Regions from separate parts of the Paenibacillus sp. 01T424 genome, predicted to be linked through region 2. Evidence: predicted binding sites of a transcription regulator. Region 2 holds the regulator's gene; each other region holds the start of a gene.
The links. The regulator Rex, encoded in region 2, represses fermentation and respiration genes when NADH is low (regulators of the CRP and FNR family bind a similar motif). The targets are predictions, from matches to a motif close to TTGTGAAATATTTCACAA.
Positions count from the first base shown of each region.

Region 1: nadA (quinolinate synthase NadA) is a predicted target of Rex. The motif match lies at 2,556-2,573, and genes of this name have one in related genera.
Region 3: AC1DPK_RS31360 (nitrate/nitrite transporter) is a predicted target of Rex. The motif match lies at 3,623-3,640, and genes of this name have one in related genera.
Region 4: AC1DPK_RS05000 (DUF1641 domain-containing protein) is a predicted target of Rex. The motif match lies at 2,625-2,642, and genes of this name have one in related genera.

Region 1 is NZ_JBFTPZ010000033.1:58,206-64,393, forward strand. It holds gene AC1DPK_RS23175 (ABC transporter ATP-binding protein) at 1-235, shown strand, start outside; gene AC1DPK_RS23180 (ABC transporter permease) at 241-1,323, shown strand; gene AC1DPK_RS23185 (ABC transporter permease) at 1,325-2,287, shown strand; gene nadA (quinolinate synthase NadA) at 2,638-3,576, shown strand; gene nadB (L-aspartate oxidase) at 3,610-5,223, shown strand; gene nadC (carboxylating nicotinate-nucleotide diphosphorylase) at 5,216-6,100, shown strand; gene AC1DPK_RS23205 (type III pantothenate kinase) at 6,097-6,188, shown strand, end outside.
Region 2 is NZ_JBFTPZ010000005.1:47,982-54,169, forward strand. It holds gene AC1DPK_RS05825 (hypothetical protein) at 1-396, opposite strand, end outside; gene AC1DPK_RS05830 (cell wall elongation regulator TseB-like domain-containing protein) at 511-1,008, opposite strand; gene AC1DPK_RS05835 (amidohydrolase) at 1,041-2,342, opposite strand; gene AC1DPK_RS05840 (redox-sensing transcriptional repressor Rex) at 2,323-2,979, opposite strand; gene dinG (ATP-dependent DNA helicase DinG) at 2,976-5,882, opposite strand; gene AC1DPK_RS05850 (hypothetical protein) at 5,899-6,188, opposite strand, start outside.
Region 3 is NZ_JBFTPZ010000065.1:12,641-18,828, reverse strand. It holds gene nirB (nitrite reductase large subunit NirB) at 1-104, opposite strand, end outside; gene AC1DPK_RS31370 (ANTAR domain-containing response regulator) at 422-1,036, shown strand; gene AC1DPK_RS31365 (anthranilate phosphoribosyltransferase) at 1,049-2,089, shown strand; gene AC1DPK_RS31360 (nitrate/nitrite transporter) at 2,275-3,510, opposite strand; gene AC1DPK_RS31355 (molybdopterin molybdotransferase MoeA) at 3,898-5,160, shown strand; gene nirB (nitrite reductase large subunit NirB) at 5,189-6,188, shown strand, end outside.
Region 4 is NZ_JBFTPZ010000004.1:86,363-92,550, reverse strand. It holds gene AC1DPK_RS05010 (extracellular solute-binding protein) at 1-812, shown strand, start outside; gene AC1DPK_RS05005 (NAD(P)/FAD-dependent oxidoreductase) at 878-2,059, opposite strand; gene AC1DPK_RS05000 (DUF1641 domain-containing protein) at 2,096-2,536, opposite strand; gene AC1DPK_RS04995 (MGMT family protein) at 2,887-3,210, shown strand; gene AC1DPK_RS04990 (hypothetical protein) at 3,344-3,805, shown strand; gene AC1DPK_RS04985 (GDYXXLXY domain-containing protein) at 3,993-6,188, opposite strand, start outside.

The DNA.
Region 1 (6,188 bases), on a different contig from region 2:
CGGTGCGATTGAATTTGTGCACAAGCGGTTGGTACAAGCTCGTAACGAAGGAAAAGCGATTTTACTCGTATCATTTGAGCTTGATGAGCTGTATGCACTGTCCGATCGAATTGCGGTCATGTATGAAGGCAAGCTAATGGGTGAGGTTGATGCTGAGCAAAGAGATGATCAGCAGCTTGGACTTATGATGGCTGGTAACAAAATAGCTGTACCTGCATCAGAGGGGAGAGGATAGCGTATATGGAAACCTTGAAAAAAATATTTAATAAATCGTCTATCCTTATTCCAATTGTGTCAATCATTCTTGGATTTGTGGTTGGCGCCATTGCCATGCTTGCTGGAGGGTACGATCCAATTCTAGCGTACACTTCTTTAATCAATAAGCTGTTTAGCACTCCTTACAATATGGGAGAAGCGGTTCGAGCAATTACACCATTGATCTTTACAGGTTTAGCCGTTTCCTTCGCTTTCCGTACAGGTCTATTCAATATCGGTGTTGAGGGACAATTTGTAATGGGCATGACTGGCGCGACAATCGTTGGCGTGCTGCTTGACCTGCCATGGTATATACATGCGCCTCTAGCTGTAATTACGGGTGCTGTATTCGGCGGTCTATGGGCGGGTATTGCTGGTTACTTGAAAGCGAAGCGTGGAGTAAATGAAGTTATTTCATCCATCATGCTGAATTGGATCGCATTGTTCCTCTCCAATTTTATCATCGCGAAGTTTCTTGTTGAGAAAGGCCAGCAGAAGTCGATGCCGGTTCATGAATCAGCTATGGTGAAAATTGATTGGCTTATTAAATTGACAGACAACGCTCGTATGCACTGGGGTACGGTTGTTGCGCTCATTTGTATCGTTGTGTTTTATTTCGTGTTATGGCGTACGAAACAAGGCTACGAGCTTCGCGCTGTTGGACATAATCCGGATGCAGCGTTATATGCGGGTATGAACGTTAACGTAACGATGGTTAAGTCGATGTTTATAAGCGGCGTATTCGCTGGTCTGGGCGGCGTGTTTGAAATTTTAGGCGTGTTCGGCAACCAGACCGTTATGGCCGCTTCTCCGGGCTATGGGTTTGATGGTATTGCGGTAGCGCTCCTTGGCGGCAATACGCCGATTGGTGTATTCCTTGGTGCAATCTTATTCGGTGGACTCAGCTACGGTTCAGCAGGCATGAGCTTTGGTGCGGGTGTTCCTCCTGAGGTCGTGCGTATCGTAATCGGCGCCGTTATTTTCTTCGTTGCTTCGCATGGATTGGTGAAGTGGTTCTTAAAGCCTTTTCTAAATAAACGTGCAAGCAAGCGGAAGGAGGCGGTGTAGGATGAACGTGCTAGACATCATTGGACAACTTATTAATACAACGCTCGTGTTCTCCACCGCACTCATTTTTACAGCGCTTGGCGGTATGTACTCAGAGCGCTCAGGTGTTGTGAACATCGGACTAGAGGGCTTGATGGTTTCAGGGGCGTTCGCCGCGGCAGTTGCAACGGAGTATGCGATACAAGCTGGGTTAGGCAGTGCTTCACCGTGGATTGGATTTATAGCTGCAGCTATTTATGGTACGTTATTTGCTTTATTGCATGCGATATCAACGATCACGTTCCGTGCGGATCAAACCGTCGTCGGTGTCGTTATTAACATTCTATCGCTTGGCTTAGCGCTTTACCTAACCAAAAGCATTTATGATGGATCAGGTCAAACGCCGCTTTTGGCTAATGTGTTCCACAAAGTGAAAATACCTTATTTATCTGATATTCCGTTGCTCGGGAAAGCTATTTTCACCGCGTATCCGACGACGTATATTGTCCTAGCTATCGCAGTAATCAGTTATTTCGTCTTGTTCCATACGCCATTTGGCTTGCGTCTGCGTGCGGTGGGCGAACATCCGAGCTCTGCGGATACCGTTGGTATTAGCGTAACGAAATACCGTTATATCGGCGTATTGCTCAGCGGCGCGCTTGCAGGCCTTGGCGGTGCGACAATTACGTTGACGACGACTAGCAGCTTTGCGCATAATACGATTTCTGGGCAAGGATTTATTGCGCTCGCAGCACTGATTTTCGGCAAATGGAATCCGCTTGGCGTTGTAGGAGCAGCAATGTTCTTCGGTCTAGCTCAGGCGCTTAGAAGCTTTGCACAGCGCTTTGAATTCTCGCAGCATATTCCAGTTGAATTTTTCTACATGCTGCCGTACGTTTTGACATTGATCGTTTTGGCAGGAGCTGTTGGTCGTTCAAATGCGCCCTCAGCACTTGGTCAACCTTACGATCCAGCAAAAAGATAATTCAATATGGTCTCTCTCCATCGCGGAGAGAGACTTTTTTTATTTCGTTGCTAATACAAGTGATGACGGAGGTCGCGATTATATAGTAAAAAAGGTTCATTTACGAAGAATGTGAGTGAGATACAGCGATCAAAATAATTTATTTTAAATTGCTGCCTTAAAAAGGCCTTTAACGCATTGACAGTAGCATCTACCGCGTGTAAATTAAAACTTAATCAAATGAATTTATCCCTTTTGGTTTAAACTATAGGTAAGCGACTTTCTAAGTTTGTGCATCAATTCACAAAGTTCAGCTTGCCGTATAACGGAATGGGTTATCGCCCATCCCTCATAAGAGGAGAGGATCTACTGTGGAAGCACTGGCACTGGAACGCAAGGCGGAGCAAAACCGAGAGCTGCGTGAACGGTTGTTACAGTTGAAGAAAGAACGGAATGCTATCATTTTAGCTCATTATTATCAACGTGATGAAATTCAAGAGGTAGCTGATTTCCGTGGAGATTCCTTCCTGCTTGCGCAGAAGGCTGCACAAACGGATGCTGAAGTTATTGTTTTTTGCGGCGTTCACTTTATGGGTGAGAGCGCAAAAATTTTGGCTCCTAATAAAACCGTTATCATTCCCGACGAGCGTGCGGGCTGTCCGATGGCCGACATGGTAAGTGTTGATGGCTTGCGTAAGCTGAAAGCGCAGCACCCGAATGCAAAGGTCGTTACTTACATTAACTCGTCTGCTGAGATCAAAGCGGAGACTGATATTTGCTGCACATCGGCAAATGCGGTTAAAGTTGTCAATTCGGTTGAAGGCGACGAGATCATCTGGGTACCAGATAAGAACCTAGGCCACTATGTGCAGCAGAATACCGATAAGAAAATGATTATCTGGGAAGGTTACTGCAATACGCACGATATGCTGACGGTTAAAGACGTAGAAGAAATGAAAGCGAAATATCCTAATGCGCAATTCGTTGTGCATCCGGAATGTCGTCCTGAAGTCGTTGAGCTAGGCGACTTTGTAGGCAGTACAACCGCTATTATTAAATATTGTAAAGAATCAGATTGCCAAGAATTTATCGTGGGAACAGAAGATGGCACTGGCTATCAGCTTCGTTTAGACAGCCCAGGTAAAACTTTTCATTTTGCATCTAAATATTTGGTGTGCCCTAACATGAAAGTAAATAATTTGAAGAAACTAGTGAAATGCTTGGAAACGATGCAGCCTCAAATCTACGTACCGCCACATGTTGCAGATCAAGCCCGTTTATCCTTGGAGCGCATGCTACTCGTGAAGTAGTATGCGCTGCTTCTACGCTTGGAGGAGCCAATGATGATTCCTAGATATTTAGTCGATGTGCAGTTAAGTGAGCTGCCTGTTATAGAAAAAGATGTGATTGTAATTGGGGCCGGCATTGCCGGTCTTTTTACCGCTATACGAGCAAGTGAAAACAATTCTGTCCTCATGATTACGAAAAAATCGCTGCTCGACAGCAATACGCGTTATGCGCAGGGCGGTATCGCTGCGGTTATTTCGGATGAGGATTCGCCGGCTTACCATAGACAAGATACACTCGTAGCGGGTGCAGGCTTATGTTCTAATGAAGCGGTTGATGTACTCGTTCATGAGGGACCCAAAGGTGTTCGCAGCTTAATAAAGATGGGGACGCAATTCGATCTGGAGAATGGCGAGTTTGCGCTTACGAAGGAAGGAGCGCATAGCCAGCGGCGTATTTTGCATGCTAACGGGGATGCTACTGGTTTCGAGATCGTACGAGCATTGTCCGAAACGGCTATTGCCAATCCTAAGATCGAAGTTTGGGACGACCATTTTGTTATTGATTTGGTTACACAGGACGGCGAATGCTGTGGTGTCATTGTACAGAAGCCAAGCGGTGCGCGGTTGTTTGTAAGAGGCAAAGCCGTCATTTTAAGCTCAGGCGGGGCTGGCCAGTTGTACCGTTACACGACAAATCCTGAGGTTGCCACAGGAGACGGCATTGCGATGGCTTATCGAGCAGGGGCATACATACAGGATGTCGAGTTTATTCAGTTCCACCCTACCTCTCTATGTTATCCAGGCGCGCCAAGGTTTTTGATATCAGAGGCTGTGCGCGGCGAAGGGGCGTATCTTCGTAATATTAAAGGAGAGCGCTTCATGGAACGCTACCATGAGCAGCTGGAGCTGGCACCGCGTGATGTTGTGGCGAGAGCCATCGTCAGTGAAATGGAAGAGACGAAATCGACCTTCGTTTATATTGATATTACACATGAATCACCGGAAATGGTAAAGCACCGTTTTCCTACTATATATGAATATTGCTTAAAATACGGCCTCGATTTGACGTCGGACTGGATTCCGGTTGCGCCAGCTATGCATTATATGATGGGCGGAGTGAAAACCGACCTAAATGGGGAAACGAATATAAAGCGTTTATTCGCTTGCGGCGAAGTATCCTCAACAGGTGTACACGGCGCTAATCGATTAGCGAGCAATTCGCTATCCGAGGCCATTGTATTTGGCAGAAGAATTGTAAAACGAATCGATGAGCTTCCGAGTCTTACGATTCAGCCTAATATTAGTAATGAGATAGAACGGAGCAGTACATCAATCCAAGCTGTCGTAGAAAGACGGCTTAAGCTGCAAAAGATTATGGTCCGTTACGCTGGCTTGCGCCGCGATGCAAGTGGTCTTATGAAGGGTCTTGAGGAATTGAAACGGCAGTTGCCTATCTATCAATCCGTTCTGACGGGGCGTGAGGAATACGAATTTGCTAATCTGCTCACCTGTGCCCTGCTGACTACGGAAGCTGCACTCTCTCGGGAGGAAAGCCGTGGAGCGCATTTCCGTGAGGATTTCCCGGTACGCGATGATGCAATGTGGAGAAAGCATACGGTGTTACACCGTCTATATGGATTGACGGAGGAGCGAATAGAGGATGTTTGAATGGATGGCAGGCGGTTATAATGCGGCAGTGCGTGAGCAAATTCGCGGATGGCTTGCAGAGGATATAGGCAGTGGGGATATTACGACCGAAACGACGATTCCAAGGGACTCGCGTTCCAAAGCCGTTATTCATGTGAAGGAAAGCGGTATAATTGCAGGGCTTCCGATTGCGAAGCTCGTATTTGAGGTTGTTGATTCGTCACTTGTCTTTGATTCCAAAGTACAGGATGGCGAGTATGTAAACAAGGGTACGATTATCGCCACCGTAGAGGGCAGTACGCATAGCCTATTAACCGGAGAGCGACTTGCGCTTAACTTAATGCAACGGCTGTCTGGCATTGCGACTAAGACACGTTCTTTCATCGATGCGCTTGAAGGATTGCCGGTTCGGCTTGTCGATACTCGCAAGACAACCCCAGGCCATCGGATGCTGGAGAAGTACGCAGTGCGTGTGGGGGGCGGCGCTAACCACCGATTTGGTTTATACGATGCAGTTATGATTAAAGATAACCATATTAAAGGCTCTGGCGGCATTCGTGCTGCGGTTGAAGCTGCGCGCAGTAAAATTCCACACACAATGAAGATTGAAGTAGAGACAGAATCGTTAGCGCAAGTGGACGAAGCACTTGCTTGTGGCGCAGACATTATTATGCTGGACAATATGTCTACAGATTTGATGAAGGAATGTGTAGCTCGAATTAAAGCAGCTTCTCCTCACGTTATCGTAGAAGCATCTGGCGGTGTCTCTTTAGAAACCGTTAAAGGTATCGCAGCTAGCGGCGTTGATGTCATTTCGGTAGGCGGATTGACTTATTCCTTCCATGCGCTCGATATTAGCTTGGATTTGAATGAGAAGAAGGGTGGGGAGTCGCTTTGATCCTCGTCATTGATGTTGGAAATACGAATATTGTGCTAGGTATCTATAAAGGAAAAGAACTTTTGCACCATTGGCGGCTGAGCACCAA
Region 2 (6,188 bases):
TTCTTTCATCGCATCTGGAATATGAGAGTAGGTTTTGCGCTCCATCGCCTCTGCAACTTCAAACATGGAAGCATACCACAGATCTTCAAGCTGCTTATTCGATTTTTCTTCTATATTAAGCTCAAGCTTACGGTCGCCAACTACATCTTTTCCGTTAGCCGCAATACTTTCATAGATGTCCCGGAGATTCGCATCCGGCGTTAATTCAAGAGAAATAGCTACTTTATTGCGATCCATAACTGGTTTTTCTGAAGAAACAATACCTTTAATGCCTTTTGTAACTTTCTCTAATGGAGCTGCTACAGCCACTTGATTATATACAGCCCAGCCTCCGAACAAAACGGAAGCGGAAATTGCAGCAGTAATCACGATTGGTATTACACGTGGTCTCATCATTATGAAAATCCCTCCTGCAATAAATTTATGAACACTCCGTATATCAACACCGCTATACGAAAGTATATCATGAAATTATGCAAGAATCGTCCATCAATAAAAGGAAACGGAGCCTTATGGCCCCGTTTTTGCTGGTAACGTATAAGAATCAATAAATGCACCATCATCAAAACGGTAGAAATCATATCGGTAATGATCAGGCTTTTCACCGTCATTATAATAGATCTCCCACACCGTTTTGTCATCAAGCAGACCCGGCTGAATTCTCTTTATTTCTGCCAATGGCCTCTTGCTGATGAAATCATCTTTGAGTGACTTCTCAGAAATGCCTTCCGTCGCTCTCATGATAACTGGTTGTTGCTTCTCAGTCAGCCATACGTATACATGTTCATCCTGTTGATTAATACCTTCAACGACCCAACTGTTTTTTTGCCATATATGATGATGTACCTTTTCTATCTCGATAAGATCAGCTGCTTTAGTCGCTTGTTCCTTCGCCGCATTAATTGCTGTCCACTCAGGGGACTGAACTTCACGGAAATAGATAAAGGAAACGGTTAGAAGCAGCAAGAGGAATGCTGTAATTAACAACAACCATCGCTTAAGTGTCATAAACGGCTTTCGTTTCCTTGCTGTTGCTCGCATTAAGCTTGCAGCAAGCGATCAAAGCTCGCTTGTGCCTCGTAACGAATTTTCTCCTCATCAAGCCAAGTGCATTCGCCGTTTTTCAATACTTGTCTTCCATCAATCCATACATGCCGCACATCGCGGCCTGAACCTGAGTAGACCAAATGTGATACGATATCCGTCTGAGGGTAGAAATGCGGCTGTTCAATATCAATAGCGATGAAATCTGCCTTCATGCCTACTTTTAGACTACCAAGGCTCTTCTCTTGCCAAATGGATTTTGCCCCATTCACTGTACCAAGCTTCAATGCTTCCAAAGCAGGGATAGCAGTAGGATCTCCAGATACACCTTTATGAAGCAAAGCCGCGAATCGAATTTCCTCAAATAAATCAAGATTGTTGTTGCTTGCCACACTATCTGTTCCAAGCGATACCTTAACACCTGCGCGAATCAAATCAGGAACACGTGCAATGCCGCTAGCAAGCTTAAGATTGCTTACAGGATTATGTGAAACCGCAACTCCTTTAGCAGCAAGCAGCTCGATCTCAGCATCATTCAGATGTACGGCATGCGCAACAAGTGCAGGACGTGAGAAAAAGCCTAATCGATCCAAATGTTCGACCGGACGAAGTCCATAATCACGCACGTTTTGCTCAACTTCCGCTATCGTTTCCGACATATGCGTGTGCAAAGGCAAATCAAAGTCATGAGCTGCTTGTACAAAACGTTCAATATATGCTGGTGGACATGTATAAGGCGCGTGTGGAGAAATCATCGTGGTTATGCGTCCATCGGCTTTCCCGTTCCAATCACGGGCAAAAGCAATTGCCTCAGCAAGCTTAGCTTCCTGTACATCTGGTGGACATAGTCCGATAACGCCTCTTGTCAAAACACCGCGGATACCGCTTTGCTCAACCATTTGAGCAACTTGATCCATGCGATCATACATATCAACAAAAGCTGTTGTACCTGATTTCAGCATTTCTACGATCGCTAGAGAACTTCCTGCACGTGTATCTTGATCAACATATTTGCCTTCCATTGGCCACATTTTCTGTTCCAGCCAAACCTGCAAATTCTGATCATCGGAATATCCGCGAAGCAAGCTCATCGCCGCATGTCCGTGAGTATTAATAAGTCCTGGCATAAAAGCCAGCTTGCTGCCGTCTATTTTTTGCACCGTTTCAGAAAGCTGTTCAGGAACAGCCGTACCTATATAACTAATCCGATCATCGGATACAACCATATGTCCTCTAAATGATGGATTTTCGTCATCCATCGTTATAAACAAACCATTTTCAATCCAAATCTGACTCATCCTGCGTCTCTCCCTCTTTGGCTAAATAATAGGCTAAGCTAAGCAATTCCCTTGTGAAATCAGCATTATGTATTCGCATTTCATCCGGTACTCGTAGAATAGCAGGGGCAAAATTCAATATTCCTTCTATGCCTGCTTCGACAAATTGATTAGCTACATTTTGTGCTTCAAATGCTGGAACGGTAATGATGCCGATCCGAATATTTTGCTCTGCAACCGTTGCAGCAAGCTCGCTCATCGGCATTACAATCAAATTATTAATGCTCGTTCCAATTTTGCTCGGATGTACATCGAACACGGCGGTAATCTGCATATTATCCTTGGAGTATTTATTGTAATTGCATAAGGCATGACCTAGATTGCCGGCTCCAACCAACGCAACCTTTATCGTCTGATCAACCTTCAAAATTTGACGTATCTTCTCAATTAAATATACAACATCGTAGCCTACGCCCTTCCGTCCAAACTCTCCGAAATAAGCGAGATCTTTACGAATTTGAGCAGGATTTAAATCAAGCTTTGTGCCTAAATCCTGCGAAGAAATGGTCTGAATCTCACGATTAAGCATTTCATTTAGTACTTGCAAATAAACGGGAAGCCTTCTGACGACAGCCTCCGATATTTTCGTTTGCTTCATCGTTTTTCCTCCTCTTCGCTAGACACAGCTTGATTTTCCTGCGGCAATGCTGCATTTTCATCCGTTAACCATTCTCTCATTCGCACGACCATTTGATCCATATGCATCGTTTCGATTTTTGGTCCTGGCAGTGAATATAAGAAGTGTTTACCGTAGTAAGTGTCGATTATTCTAGTATCATATATGATTACGATCCCTTTGTCTTGTGAAGTCCTTACTAGACGCCCAAAGCCTTGTTTAAAGCGAATGACGGCTTGGGGAATCGACAATTTCATAAAAGGATTTTGTTTCTGCCGCTGCAGCATCTCAGCTTTTGCTTCCACTAAGGGATGGTTAGGCGGTTGGAATGGCAAACGAACGATGGCAAGGCAAATCAGAGCTTCTCCGGGTATATCTACACCTTCCCAGAAGCTGCTCGTGCCAAGTAAAACGGACTCTGGCGTTTGACGGAAACGTCTTGTAAGCTTCGTGCGATTGCCGCTGTCTATTCCTTGTCCTAGTACTTGAATTCCTGCAACGCTTAAAAGCTCTTTAAGCGGCTCGTAGACCTGCCTCAGCATGCGATAGGACGTGAACAGCACTAGCATTCTGCCCTTCGTTTCCTTTGCAGCATCAGAAAGCGATTTTACAAGCATATCCAAATAGGTGTCATCTACAGCTGCTCCCTTGAGTACTGGGAAGTTGCGTGGAATGACAACTAATGCCTGCTCCCGGTAATTAAACGGAGAAGGCAATTGAACGGTTTTAAGCCTGCCCTGCTGTTCATATCCAGTTAACCCAAGCTGCTCCTCCGCGTATTGAAAAGATTTTTGCACAGATAACGTTGCAGAGGTTAATACGATACTTTCTTTGACATCAAAAAAATATTTTTGCAGCTGAGCGCTTACATCTACTGGCACACCGTATAGCTGCACAGATCTGTAGCGGTATACGCTGCTTGCTTCAATCCAAAACACAGAGTCCACAAGCTCTAAGGTGATAAACGTTCTAAGCTCATCCTTAAGTCGAGACAAATCACGTACCGCGCCATTTAAATCCGTTATTATCGCTTGAACACCGGAATCGTCAACACGGTCTTTAATATCGGTAACCATTTTATCGACGGTTCGAATGACTCGGTTAAGTTCAGTGTGGATATTTCCTTCAACCGTAACACCGTCCTCCCAGCCTGCTGGAAGCTCGTTTTTCTTAAGGCGGCATACCGACTGACCATTCTCAGTTGGTCCATCCGATGAAGTTGAAGTAAAGCTATAAAACATTTCAAACAGCTTATCCCAGTGCTCCTTAATTTCTTGGAAAATAGGAATAACGGTATCAATCGTCTCTAACCAGGAAGCTTGATGTGCGTCATCCTCATACATAAGCTTCTGGCGAAGCCCAGGCAATAATCCAGAGCGCGCATCTTTATAAAGCCGAAGAACAGCCTGCGTCAAAGAGAAGTAGTTAATTTGCATACCTAGATGCTTGCCTGCAACCTCTTCCACATGATGTGCTTCATCAATAATGAGATGAGTATAGGAAGGCAATAAACGATGATCTGCTTGAACATCCGTAAATAACATTGAATGATTCGTTATCGTAACATCAGCAATGTTTGCTTCATGCTTCGCGCGATGATAAAAACATCTTTTGAACCAAGGACAAGCTCGATTTAGGCATGAATCCGTATCGCTCGCTACCGTAGACCAAAACTCAGCACCCTTGTTGCCGAAGTTAAGCTCTTCCTGATCGCCAGTTTCCGTTTCTCCAAGCCATACGACCATTTGAGCAGCTGTAACCGTATCCTCAATCGGCGATACAAGATCTTTTGTGTTGATTTTACCTTCAAATTTGCGCAAGCATAAATAATTCCCTCTGCCTTTAAAGATCGAAGCTCTAAACTCAAATGGCAGTATTTCCTCAAGCAATGGCAAATCGCGTTGACGAAGCTGCTCCTGCAAATTGATTGTATGCGTACTAACGACAACTTTTTTGCCGTTCTGAATGCCATAATAAAGCGCAGGAATTAAATAACCAAGCGACTTCCCTGTTCCTGTCCCTGCTTCTATAAGTAAATGCTGATTCTGATTTAGAGCGCTGTGCACCTCTTGAAACATGGCTACCTGCGCTTCTCTTTCCTCATAATTCTCAAATTTCTGTTCGAAGCGTTGTCTTACATCAGCTAAATAATTGTCAAATGAAACATCTGTTAATGGCAGCACACTTGTGCCGCCTGAACGCGGAGGCTGTTCATCGCTCCATTCGCGAACCTTCAATGCAAATTGATTAAAATAGTCATATTCATTCGATTCGAATACAGTACTATATTCCATCTGCTGCCCAGTATGCTTAATAAACCAGCTCAAATCGCTGCCGTCATCTACAAGCGTGGAAAGCCGCTGCAAAGTAAGCAGCGGCAATTTGCGAAGCTTTTTTACCGTTTCAATTAGCAATAGCGCAGTTGCATTTGCATCGCTGTCCGCGCGGTGATGTTGATCATGTGGTATTCCAAAGAGCTCAGAAACAGCTCCAAGCTGATACGTATTAATTGTAGGATATAAAATTCGTAATAATTCAATGGTATCCAGCCTGCGTCCTGCAAAAGGACGCCGACCGCATCGTGCTAATGCTTGGTTTAAAAAACCGGCGTCAAAGCCAACGTTATGAGCGACCAAAACGGCATCATCCAATAACGGAACCAGCCCTGCAATAACCTCTTTGAGAGTTGGGGCATCCGCAACGACCGTTTCATCTATGCCTGTTAATTGTGTAATGAAGGCCGGTATCGGGATATTAGGTCGAACAAAGGAGCTATACGTATCGATAATTTCAAGCTCCTCTGAAACGATGACTAGCCCAACCTGCAAAATATCATCATCCGAGCTGTGTCCCGTCGTTTCTAAATCCAATACTGCAAATTTCATTTATTCCCCGATCCTCTCACAAACAGCACAGCTCCGTGCTTCCGAAATATAACGATAAGTGCTTGGGTGTTTCTTGACATGATTTCAAATTGTTTAACGGATCCTTGAAGCTGGGACAGACCTCATAAGCTTTCATAAATAATTGCTCTGCTTGTGCCAAATTCATTTGCACCGCTTGAATGCATCCTAGCGCATTATAGCCCATTGCAAGCCATTTGGGGAAGTCCGTCAATACAATCAGCAATTGAAAATGCCGCTGAGCTTCACTCCAGTTCTGGAGGTGCATCTGAGTCATGCCCAAAAACA
Region 3 (6,188 bases), on a different contig from region 2:
GTAATGTCGTAATTCTCTGGGGAAAGCTTGAGAAGATGCTCAATTGTTCTAACCCCCGCCATGCCGTTGCCGATAAGTACTAATTTTTTTTTGGAAGAAACCATAGTCTTCCTCTCCTCTCAGTCGCTGTATGAGTGAAAATAACAAAAGCCTGCCTCACATTCATGGAAGAACATGCGTCTCCCTAGAATACGAAAGCAGGCTTCTTTGCCGCTTCAGACGAATACACCATTGTATTCGAGAATGTTTGGTTACTGATAGCGTAAATATACAATGACACAGCATTATATGTCAATATATATAACATACACTTCTTAAATTTCTGGTTATCGACAAAAAAGAGGTTTTCGTGTTATATATAGTAACAATGATATTGATTTGTGTTGATACCTTTAAGTCGAATAGGAGGGAGCGCTTCTATATGCGTTCTTTGTTAGTAGTAGAACGTCCACTAGCAGCGGGAGTAGAAGCAGTTTCTCGAAAGGAACAAATTCCCAAAGATCAGACGCCGAAATATAGGCTTACAGACTACGGTTACCATGTCATAAGCACAAATGACGCAAAAAAGGCAATTCAACAATTAAGCAGCGCAGAAGCAATTATTTTGCACTTGCCATTAAATGAGACCAAAGCTTGGAGTGAGGTTCTTCTAAAGCAGAGGGCATTACCCTTACTCTGGTGGTGCAGCACCCCAATAGCTTCTTTATCTACAGCCTTCTGCGAAGATGATGTATCGATTGATGGTCTCCTGACAGCTACGATGAGCGAGCAAGAGCTGCACTGGGCGCTTCATTTCGCTTCTAAACAATGCTTCGAGAGACAGCAATGGCAGAACGAACGTAAACAGCTGGAGAGTAGGCTCGAAGAACGTAAATGGATTGATATGGCAAAGGGGATTTTATGCAAAATCAAAAACATTTCCGAGGCGGAAGCGTACGACGTACTGCGCAAGCAAGCGATGAATGAACGGAAGCGAATGGTCGATGTGGCAACGTCTATTGTTAAGGTTTATCAAATACTACAGGATTCAAAATAAGGGGGGCATGCGATGATTGCAAATCTATTAAAGGAAGTTGCCAGAGGAAAACGGGGTGCCAGAGATCTCAATTATGAGGAAGCGCTCGAAGCCGCAAATTCCATTTTGGAGTTGAAAGCAACCCCGGCGCAAATCGGAGCCTTTTTTATAGCTGAACGAATGAAGATGGAAAGCGTCGAGGAGCTAGAGGCATTCGTGACAGTCTGTCGCAAGCATGCATACCGAAGCCCATTACAACAAGGACTAGATTGTGCAGGGCCTTATGACGGGCGGAAGAAATCGTTCTTTACTACGTTTGCAACAGCATTTCTGCTTGCGGCGGCTGGGCTTCCAGTCACTCTACATGGAACAGCGCCGTTACCTCCGAAATGGGGGATTACGCTGCATGAAATAATCCTTGAATTAGGGATAAATACAGAGTGTATTCCACGTGAGCAGATTTTAAAAGCAGCAAAGGATACGGGTGTTCTTTATGTACCTGCTGAGCAATGGTGCCCACCACTAAAGCAATTGCGTTCGATTCGATTAGAGCTTGGCATGCGAACTGTGCTCAATACTGCTGAGAAGCTAATCGATTATACCCATTCGCCTTATTTGGTATTCGGCGTTTATCATAATACAGTGTTAGCAAGAATGACCCAATTGGCCACGAATTTACGATATAGAAAAGCACTCATCGTTCAAGGAGTGGAAGGATCTGAAGATCTGTTCATCGAACGTCCGACTCGTACATTTACCGTAGAAGATGGTGAATCTCGGCTTCAAATTATCGATCCCGGCACGTATGGCTTAGAGACTCCTATCCCTGATACAGATTGGACTCCAGCCGAGCAAATTCATATGACGGAAGCCGTCCTGCAAGGGGAAGGACATATTGCCTTCGTCAATCAGGTGCTTTTAAATGGAGCGGTACGACTGCAGTTCGTAGGCAAGGTAGACTCTATTGAGGAAGGTATTTATACATGTCAACATTTGCTTGACTCATGCGCTCCATGGGAGCTTTATCGCAAATGGCAAGGCGCGATGCTCGGTGGCGCTATTAACATTTTATGAGGATCAGGCAGATTTAGAGAACGCGCCGAGTGCGTAACGATCACCGGATTAAGGCGATGGCGAAGCTGCTTCAAACCCCGATACGGCTGCACATAAAAAGCTCTAGAACGACAAAAAAATACCCTTGGATTAAGCAAACAGCTTAGTTTAAGGGTATTTGGTTTATTTAATTGATTAATTGTATATTAAACGTTAACTTGAGAAGCATCAACGTCTAGACGGGCTTTGCCGCCTTTAGCCATCCATTTATGTTTCCATTTCATTTGCATGACCGTTAACAAAATAAGGGATGCCAGCGTCACAGAGCTGAGGATCAAGAAGCCGGAAGTGTATGAGCCGGTAGATTGATAAAGCTTTCCGAGAATTAGAGGGAGCGCATACCCGCCTAATCCGCCAGCAGCCCCAATAATGCCTGTCATGAGGCCTAGTTCACTGCCGAAGCGCTGCGGTACAAGCTGGAATACAGAGCCATTTCCTGCACCGAGACACATCATTCCGATGAAAAGCAAGGTAATGACGACAGGCAGTGGGGGCATGGCTGCTACTGCTGCAAGCATTAAGCCTGCGCCGCTGTAAAGAATCGTCAACATGCGCGCTCCTCCGATCCGGTCTGAAAGATATCCGCCAACAGGTCTAAAGAAGCTTCCTGCAATGACACAAAAGGTTGTGAAGTCAGCGGCTCTGACTGGGGATAACCCATATTGTGTATTGAAGAAGATGGTCAAATAGTTGGAGAGTCCGACGAATCCGCCAAAGGTTACGCAATAGAAAGCGCAGAACACCCATGCATCGCCTTGTTTTAAAACCTGCGCATATTGTGAAAGCTTTTTAGGCGCAGGACGGTTCGGACTATTTTTGGCAAAGATCGTGAAGATAATAAAGACGATAATGATCGGGATGATAGCAAGTCCAAAAACCATTTCCCAGCTGCCGTAATGTTGCGCCAAGCGGTTAGCAAACAAAGTAGAAATTACAGTACCGCTATTTCCTGCCCCGGCGATACCCATTGCAAGTCCTTGATGCTCCTTGGAGTACCACTGGCTGGCAAGCGGTAAGGCTGCAGCAAATGAGGCGCCAGCAACACCGAGCAGTAGAGCTACGATATAGAGCTGATCCAAGGAATGTACGAATTGCCAGCCCATTATTAATGGAATAAGAGTAAAGAGCATTCCGAACTGAGCCGTTCGTTTGGGCCCGATATAATCGGTCATGAAACCTAACACTAATCTTAAAATTGAACCTCCTAATATAGGAAGAGCTACGAGGTTTGCTTTTTGAACAGGATCCATCGGATAATCGGCCGCAATAATAACGCTGAGAGGACCAATAAGCACCCAAATCATAAAACTCATGTCAAAATACAAAAAAGCACTGAATAAGGTAGGTTTGTGCCCGCTATGCCAAAATCCTTTTCTCTCCATTCCAATCTCTCCCTTTTCTATTGTAATCAACTAAAAAAGCCGCAATCCGTCCTTATTAAGGAACGGATTGCGGCTTCATTGCCATAGGGGGCACGTCATTGTGCGACCACTTTTATGCATTGGATCACAAACTTTGTAACCCCAACTCGAATTATAGGGCGGTGTAATATTTATGTCAATATATATTACATAAAATATTTTTCGGAAAAATTGATTAAGATTGTGTTATATATATTGACATGTAAATTAACATGAACTAATCTATACATTATAGAACGAGTACAGCACAATGGCGTGCTAACTCTTGCGGCAATGATGCCTTTTCCCAGATGCGGGAAAGGGCTTTTTCTGATCATTTTTGTACCAATCATTCGCTGGAGGGATAACATGTCGGTCCTAAATCCAATTCAACCGCTTACGGCATCCGTATCAAACGCTTTAATGAAATTGACAAGGGAAATGAAGGAGCCGATTTGTGAGACGGTATCGTTAGATGATTGTCTATCCAGAGTACTTGCTCATGATTTTGAAAGCCCATTCTCCTTGCCACCTTTTCGCCGAGCCGCAATGGATGGATACGCCATTTACGCCGCATCATCGGGAGGTGCAAGCAAGGAAATGCCTGTGTTATTACAGGTTAAAGGAGAAATTCGGTCAGGCCAATCAGAGCGTATGTACGATATGGAGCCAAAAATGATGACTGCGGTTCGTATTTTCACTGGTGCTCCCGTGCCTGCTGGCTATGATACGATTGTAGTGCAGGAAGCAGCACGCGAACGTATGGACCTACGGGGATTATCCATTCAAATTGATCGTGCTTACGTAAAAGGACAACACATTGCCGAAAAGGGCGAGGATATCCGAAATGGTATGAAGGTGCTATACCGCGGAACGGCTATCAAATCGAAAGAAATCGCCATTTTAGCTTCTTTTGGGCAAACGGAAGTACAGGTATATAAAAAACCTCTCGTCACAATTATTCCGGTTGGCGATGAATTGCTCATGCCAGGCGAGAGCTTGCAATCCGGCAAAATTTTTGACGCGAACAGCTTCATGGTAAGCGCTCGGCTTAGGGATCTTGGAGCCTCAGTCATTCGTCATAGGTCCGTACCCGATTGCCTGAAAACGATTGAAAACGCGCTTAAGGCGGCGCTAGAGCAATCAGAATTGATCGTAACCACAGGAGGTGTATCGGTTGGTGATTACGACTTCGTAAAGCTGGCGGCGGAAAGCATCGGCGGCGTACCTTTGTTTACTAAAGTTGTCATGCGACCGGGAACGCCTACCTCTGCCTATCATTTTGGATCTAAGCTTCTCATTTGCTTATCCGGGAATCCATCTGCTTGCTTTGCAGGTGTCGAGCTGCTGCTTCGTCCTGCGATATTGAAGGCTATCGGAAGAAATGATTTTCGGACCGAGTGGATGGAAGGGCGTTTAATCGATTCCATAGCTAAACCGTCCCCTTATCCAAGATACGCGAGAGCATTTGTCTATCGCTCGGAGAAGGAATGGATGGTAGAGCCGCTGCGTCATGATAAGTCCGGTAATGTTGCTGCCTTCGCTAGAGCCAATGCTATCGTACAAATACCAGCCGGGGGGGCTGGCGCGTCAGCTGGGCAAGAGGTTCGTTTTGTTTCTTTAACAATCTAGGAAATTGCACGAGTGGATGTGAGCATAGGTGAGTAGAGAGAAACTAGTCGTTATAGGAAATGGAATGGCAGGTATTAAATGTGTGGATGAAATCATCAAGCTTGCGCCAGATAAATTCCAAATTACGGTATTTGGCAATGAGCATCATCCGAACTATAACCGTATTTTATTATCAAAGGTGCTTCAAGGAGACTCTTCCATTGAAAGCATAGTAATTAATGATTGGTCTTGGTATGTGGAACGGGAAATAAGTCTTTTTAAAGGCGAGACTGTCGCTCATATTCATTCAGATTCACAATATGTAACGACCATATCCGGCATTCGTGCCGATTATGATCATCTCATTATAGCAACCGGCTCTTCTGCCTTTATTCCGCCCATTGCAGGAGTTCATAAATCTGGCGTCATCTCGTTCCGTAACATTGACGATTGCAAGATGATGATCGAATACTCAAAAAAATATAAGAAAGCCGCAGTGATCGGCGGCGGCTTGCTAGGGCTTGAAGCTGCACGAGGCTTGTTAAATCTCGGCATGGAAACAGATGTCATTCACAATGCGCCTTATTTAATGAATCGTCAGCTCGATCGTATGTCATCCGACATGCTTCGCAAAGAATTGGAAGAGCAAGGGATGCGATTCTGGCTCAGCAAGGAAACGGAAAGCATTACCGGATTAAATCGCGCTAAAGGAATACGCTTCACGAACGGCGATTCATTAGAAGCAGATTTAATCGTCATTTCCGTAGGAATCCGTCCAAACGTCGAGCTGGCCAAAAAGAGCGGTATCGATACTAAAAGAGCAATCATCGTGGACGATTACATGCGAACGAGCAAACCCAATATATATGCCGTTGGTGAATGCGCGGAGCATCGTGGCGTCGCTTATGGTTTAGTTGCACCGCTTTATGAGCAAGGGAAGGTGCTGGCCAAAAGTATTTGCGGACATAGTTCAGAGCCCTACTTAGGTTCCGTTCCATACGCACAGCTCAAGGTTTCAGGGGTCGAGGTTTTTTCAGTCGGCGAAATTC
Region 4 (6,188 bases), on a different contig from region 2:
GCGAACAAATCATTAAGGTCGATCAAGCGGGCAATATTAGCTCGTGGCTCGAGAGTGAAGAATTCAAAAAGGATGCAGAGTTTTTCCGCCAGCTGTATGAGAAAAAGCTGATTAACCCTGATATTTTGACGTATAAGAAGGAAGAGCGCGACAAAGCCATGACACTGGGCGATTTTATTTACAGCACGAACGGCGCTTTGTACTCTTCGATCGCAATTGCAAGAAATAATCCAGAAGCAAAAGTAGGCGAGGGTTATTTGGCAGAAGAGAAACCGCTGCTTCAATACTTGGCGTTCGGAAATACAAATGCAGTTCCAATTACATCGAAGCACCCAGAAGCAGCTATTATGTTCTTGAACTGGCTGTACAGCAATAAGGATAATCACAACCTATTCCTATATGGGGAAGAAGGCACGCACTACAAAGCGGTAGGCGAGCGTACGGCAGAATTTATTCGTGACGCGAATGATGAATCGTATTATTTTGATTCGTGGATGATCGGCAACATTAACTACATGTTGTTTGATGTGAAGACGCCGGAAGATTATTTGAAAATGCAAACGACAGAGCCTTCGAATCCAGTTGAATTCTCACCTGTTCTTGGTTTCCGCCTCAATACGGAGCCGATTGCTGTTGAATATGCGAATGTGCTATCCGAAGTGAAATCGAAGATCATTCCAATTAAAATGGGCGTGGTATCCTACGATAAATACTTCCCGGCAGCTCTTCAAAGCTTAAAGGCTGCTGGTCTTGATAAGGTCGTCGCTGAATATCAGAAGCAATTTAAAGAATGGCAGGCATTGCAGAAGTAAGGTTAGCTGATGGGTAAAACAAAAAGAAGGAGGGCAGCTGCCCTCCTTCTTTTTGTTTGTGTATATTAGTAAGCTAGTGCGAACAAACCGTGAATATGCGACAGGTAACGAACGTTACTTGCTTCCTTCATTAGGGAAGCAGGCAAGCCCTTAAGCTGTGTCGCGTTGCCGCCGATTGTGCCCACGCCATCTTTACGGCCAAGGCTGCCCAGTGTTCCGGAGAATACAGGTACAAACTTATCCATAACGCCGCCTTTGATTTGAACCGCTAGGTTGTAGCCTACCGTTTCGCCCATTTGCCAAGCAAGCTGAGCTGTTGGAGGGTAAGGACGTTCGCTGCCTTCTGGGAATACAACTGCGCAGTCGCCAGCAAGGAATACATCAGCGTGTGAAGTCGATTGAAGCGTTGGTGTAACAAGTGAACGACCACGGTCTTCTGCAAGACCGCTGCTGCCGACAACTGGATTACCTTTAACGCCGCCAGTCCAAATGATTGTGCTGGATTCAATCGTACGACCGTCTTTAAGCGATACGGAGCTTTTTGTCGCTTCTGTAATCGCTACGCTAGTGATGAAGTTAACGCCACGTTTCTCAAGGCTTGTTACAGCGCGATCGATCAATACTTTCGGGAAGATTGGCAGAACGGCAGGGCCGGCTTCTACGCAATACAGCGAAATATCATTGAAGTCGATGCCTTTGCTGCGGCAAACCTCAGGAAGTCTGTCAGCGAATTCGCCAACAAGCTCAACGCCAGTCAAGCCGCCGCCGCCAACAACGATTGTTGCGTCAGCTTTGTTGCCTGATTTTTTGTAAGCGTCAAGACGATCTTCAACATGCTTGCGGATTTTGTTAGCATCAGCAACGGATTTAAGAACAAGGCTGTTCTCTTCCAATCCTGGAATGCCGAAGTAGTTCGTTTCACTTCCAAGTGCTACAACAAGAGTGTCGTACTTTTGCACTTGTCCGCTTTCAAGAACCACTTGCTTCTCGTTAGGTTTAATTTCTTTAACCGAGTCAACGATGATGTTAACTTGTTTGTCGCCTAGAAGCTTGCTAAGCGGTAGAGCAACTGCTTGCTCAGCAATTGTGTCTCCAGCAAGTCTGTGCAGCTCAGTAATGATTTGGTGAGTTGGAAAACGGTTTACGATTGTGATGCTAGCTTCTGCTGCAGTCAAGTGTTGTCGTGCTGTTAGAGCAGTAAGAAGACCGCCATAACCGCCACCAAGAATTAGTATTTGCTTCGACATGTTCATCCTCCGTTCGTTCTATACGTATTCGGTGTATTATACTTTATCGTTTTTGCGTTCAGACAAAACACTAAGGAAAGCTTGCGCGAAACGAAGCGTTTTTTGAACTTCCGGATCTTTAAGCATTTTCAACATAGCGAATAGGCCAACAGAAGAGTTAGCCGCTTCTTGCGAGCGCTCGCCAGCTTCAATAGCTGCTGTTGCGATACCTTTTGCTTTCTCTTGAACCGGTTTAACGAATTCACCGATACCTTGAGCGAAATCGTTGATCAACACTTTGTCTGTAGCGATGTTTTGTGCAAAATCATAAGCTTTGGTCATTAGAGTAACCATTTCAGCTAATTTCGGCAGGCTGTCCACGAGTACAGTTAGAGACTCTTGAACCTCCGGCTTCATCAATTGATCAAGTACATCCAACGTTTGTTTTTCTTCGACGAGGCTAGCTGCAACCTCTTGTCCAGCAGATGGTTGTGACATAATAGAATGTCCTCCTTTACGTAAATTTGAAAGTAAGTTGTAGTCTCAATTGTGTCAGCCGCTAAAGTTAAAAATGCATCCTGAAAGTTTGTTACACTTTTCACATAGTTAATCGAAAAATGTTTATGTGTACGTAACAGTCTTATTTCTGCATGAGGCAGAAGGATGTGAATGCGCGTATGACGTAATCGGATTAAACCCTTTGWTTCTATTCTACATCGTTTTCACCAAAAGTTAAAAAGAAATTTATTGCTTTCGGTAAAAAGATTTGGAATATTGCTGACATGAAGCGCAATTCAGTTATGATAATAAAAAACAATGATTAAAAACATACATAAAGGAGTTCTAATATGCAGCCCTATACGCAAAGAGTTGTATCCATCATTAAGGCGATTCCGGAAGGCACCGTAATGACGTATGGTCAAGTCGCAGAACTGGCTGGCAATCGCAGGGGGGCAAGGCAGGTTGTCCGAGTTCTGCATTCGATGAGCGGCATTTATAATCTTCCCTGGCACAGAGTTGTTAATGCAAAAGGGGAGATATCGATTCAAGAGGAGGAAGCTCGTTACATGCAGATCTTTTATTTAAAAGAGGAAGGTGTTGCAGCGAGCGAGGACGGGCGAATTGATTTGGAAAAATACCGCTACAATCCGGAAAGAGAAGAAGAAAGATGACCTTGCCCGGATGAAAATTATGCTTCTTCGCGGTTAAGCGGCTGCGATTAACTTTTTCTAATGAGGCCCCATTTGAAACCCCGTATCCGAACCTTTATTATGGTATAGACCATTCGGAAGGGAGAGAAAGAACATGACAACAGAAATTACACCGGGAAACGTTAGAAACTTCACAGTTTCCACCGAAATCTTTTATAACCAAAGCTTGGATATTTATTCGCAAATGATTTATATCGTACTCAGCTCAAGCACGGCGGATTCCGCATCGCTCACCTTAGACGAGGTTGCCAAAAAAGGCCGTATGACGACAAAACTTGCAATAAAAGCGATGCAAGCCTTAGTTGACGAGCAGCTAATCCCACATAAATTGTTCCGTAAAATGATCGGTGAATTCCAGGATGATCGCTTATCTTGGGCAGCCAAAGGGCTGCTCACGTATTGCAAGGAGCATAAAAACATTACATTGCCTGAGCTCTTAGCACTATCAGATCAATCTGGCGAGGATGAGGTCAGCATTCGGAAGGCATTAATGGAGCTGGAGAGAAACGGTTATTTAGAGGAATTTACGGAATTGAACAAATTGATGCACGGATAGTCGAAAGAATATGCAAAAAAGCCATCAACGTCCTCAGCAAACGGAAGCAGCGTTGTTGGGCACATATAAGCAAAGTAGAAGCAAATGAAATATTTCCTTCTATTTTGAAAGAAGCAGGACCTGCACAGCTGTTGCGCTGTATAGGTCCTGCTTCTTTTTTTGTTTATTGGCGGTCAATTGTACAGCACTATTCTTTCGTTAATTTCTCTAGAATAGCATCACCTTTTGTTCCAACCATTACATACGCGAAGCGGGCATTTTGCTCCGTTTCCAGCCCAGTGCCTTCGGGTACAAAATAAGATTCTATGCCGTACTGGATGGTTCTCCAGCCGCTAGTGGAACCGTTAATAATGATTTCTTTGTCAGCTAAAGGCTCACCTTTTTTATATAAACGATCCAAGTTGTATACGCCGCCCGCACCTTGTTGAAGCACGACCTTAATTCGGCTGTTGCTTGGACGCCTTTCCAGTTCCTGAGCGATGTGATCTGGTGGTGCCGAAATATTGTATTGGAGCGCTACATAATCGCCTTGCAAAATGGATCGTGGATCAAGCGGCACGATGGCCAGCTTAATCGGAGTGCCGCTCGAGAGCAATATTTCGCTTACTGCGGCATGGTAACCGACATAACCGAGCTGCAGCACTACAACGATAGCAATGAGAGCGGGGCTTCTACGCAGCAATCGGCTGAATGAGTCCGCTTGTTCAGACACTGCTGCGCGTGTTCTGTAGGCGTAAATATAAGTAGCTGCTATGATAATCACGCCAAGCAGAGCGAGTGTAATCGACTTGTGCAATAACGTCCAGAACAAGTCGTAATATTTGAACGCAAGGAAAATGAACCAGAATACGAAGCTTATGGCTGCTTCAAGGGCTTGGCTGCGCCTAACAAATAGAAAGGCTGCGATCGTAACTACAATGAAATTCAATATATTAAATAGCTCATATGAGTAAGGGAAAATGTTATCCATAAAGGTTAGCCAAAATAGAAGGAGCAGAGTAAAGAACCAACCGCATTCTCTTACATGAATCTTGAAGGGGCCTTCCCTAAGAAGATGGTGACTAGCATAAATGACTGCATTGAGCGACGTCACAATGAACACGATGAAGGAAGCCGCATTATGAACAGATCCAAATAACTGAAACAGAAGAATAGCGATATTGATATTCAGTAAGGTATAAATAAAGAAATGCGGTACCCTTCCTTGCCATTTGAACCATCCGACAAGCAGTACCGCTATGAAAAAAATAGACAAGGCTGAAGTATCAATCCAAGCGGTAGAGATAAGTCCAGCTATATATCCAATCGTAAGCACGGTGTAGCGTACAGCCGTATTTAAGCGAGTCAGCAGCAGTGTTGGAATAATAAACAGCAGTGACACTACAAATAAAATATTTTCGGGCGGGATTTCACCAGCGGCTAATAGTACTAAGCCTACTAAGGAGATACTGCCAATCAAAACACCGATTACGGTAACGATTGTGAATGCGATTTTGCCAACAAGAGTGCTCTTATGTTCTTCTGATGGATGGGATGCTTGGTCATCTCGTTCATTAGAGCTTGACTGATGCTTGCCGAGCTTGTTTAAGTAACGGAAGAAAAAGACGTTGGCTGTGAGTAATAAAGCGACAAAGAGGAGTCCGAATATAAAAAACAAGGTGGAATAATGCTCGGACATCAGCTCGAAATATTTAAATACAGCGAAAGCGGAAGCAGCCAGCGCGTTAAGGGTAAGCATGATTTTATCCAGGCGAACTTGGGTGAAATAATAGAATCCGAACGCGATTGCCGCAGCGCTTGCGACGTTCATCCATGCGCCATAATGTTCGTATAGATCGGAACTTGTCAAGACGAGCAAAGAAATATGAAAGGCAATAAAGCTAATATATTTAAGCGGCGCTGATGTGAGACGTTTGGATTCTATTAATGCGAATAGAATAAGATTGATAAGCGCAAATAACCAGCCAATCAGCAAAATTTCTTGGTCGCTATGGACGATAGAATACGCGCTTGGGAAAAAGTATTGCCACAGGGTTAGATGAACGAGTATATAGGCAAGGATATAAAAAGGATTAAAGCGGGTAATGAACGCAAGCAGCAGAGCAGGAATGGACCAAACGAGAAACAGCTCATAGGTGTCCGCATGTGAATTATATATTTGATTTAGAAGGGCAACCGCCACGCCAAACGCGACACAGCCGCCGACTAGAAAAGTAACAGACAAAAAATAGTGATGGCCAAGCATTATTTTCATTTTGGAAAAAACGAAAGCTGCGCCATAGAATAACACCATGATGCCGGCAGACGCGAGAATTTTATCGGCGCGGACCAGGCCGCCCCAGTTCGCCGCGAAGAAATAGATGATGGAAGCAAGCAGAAGTGA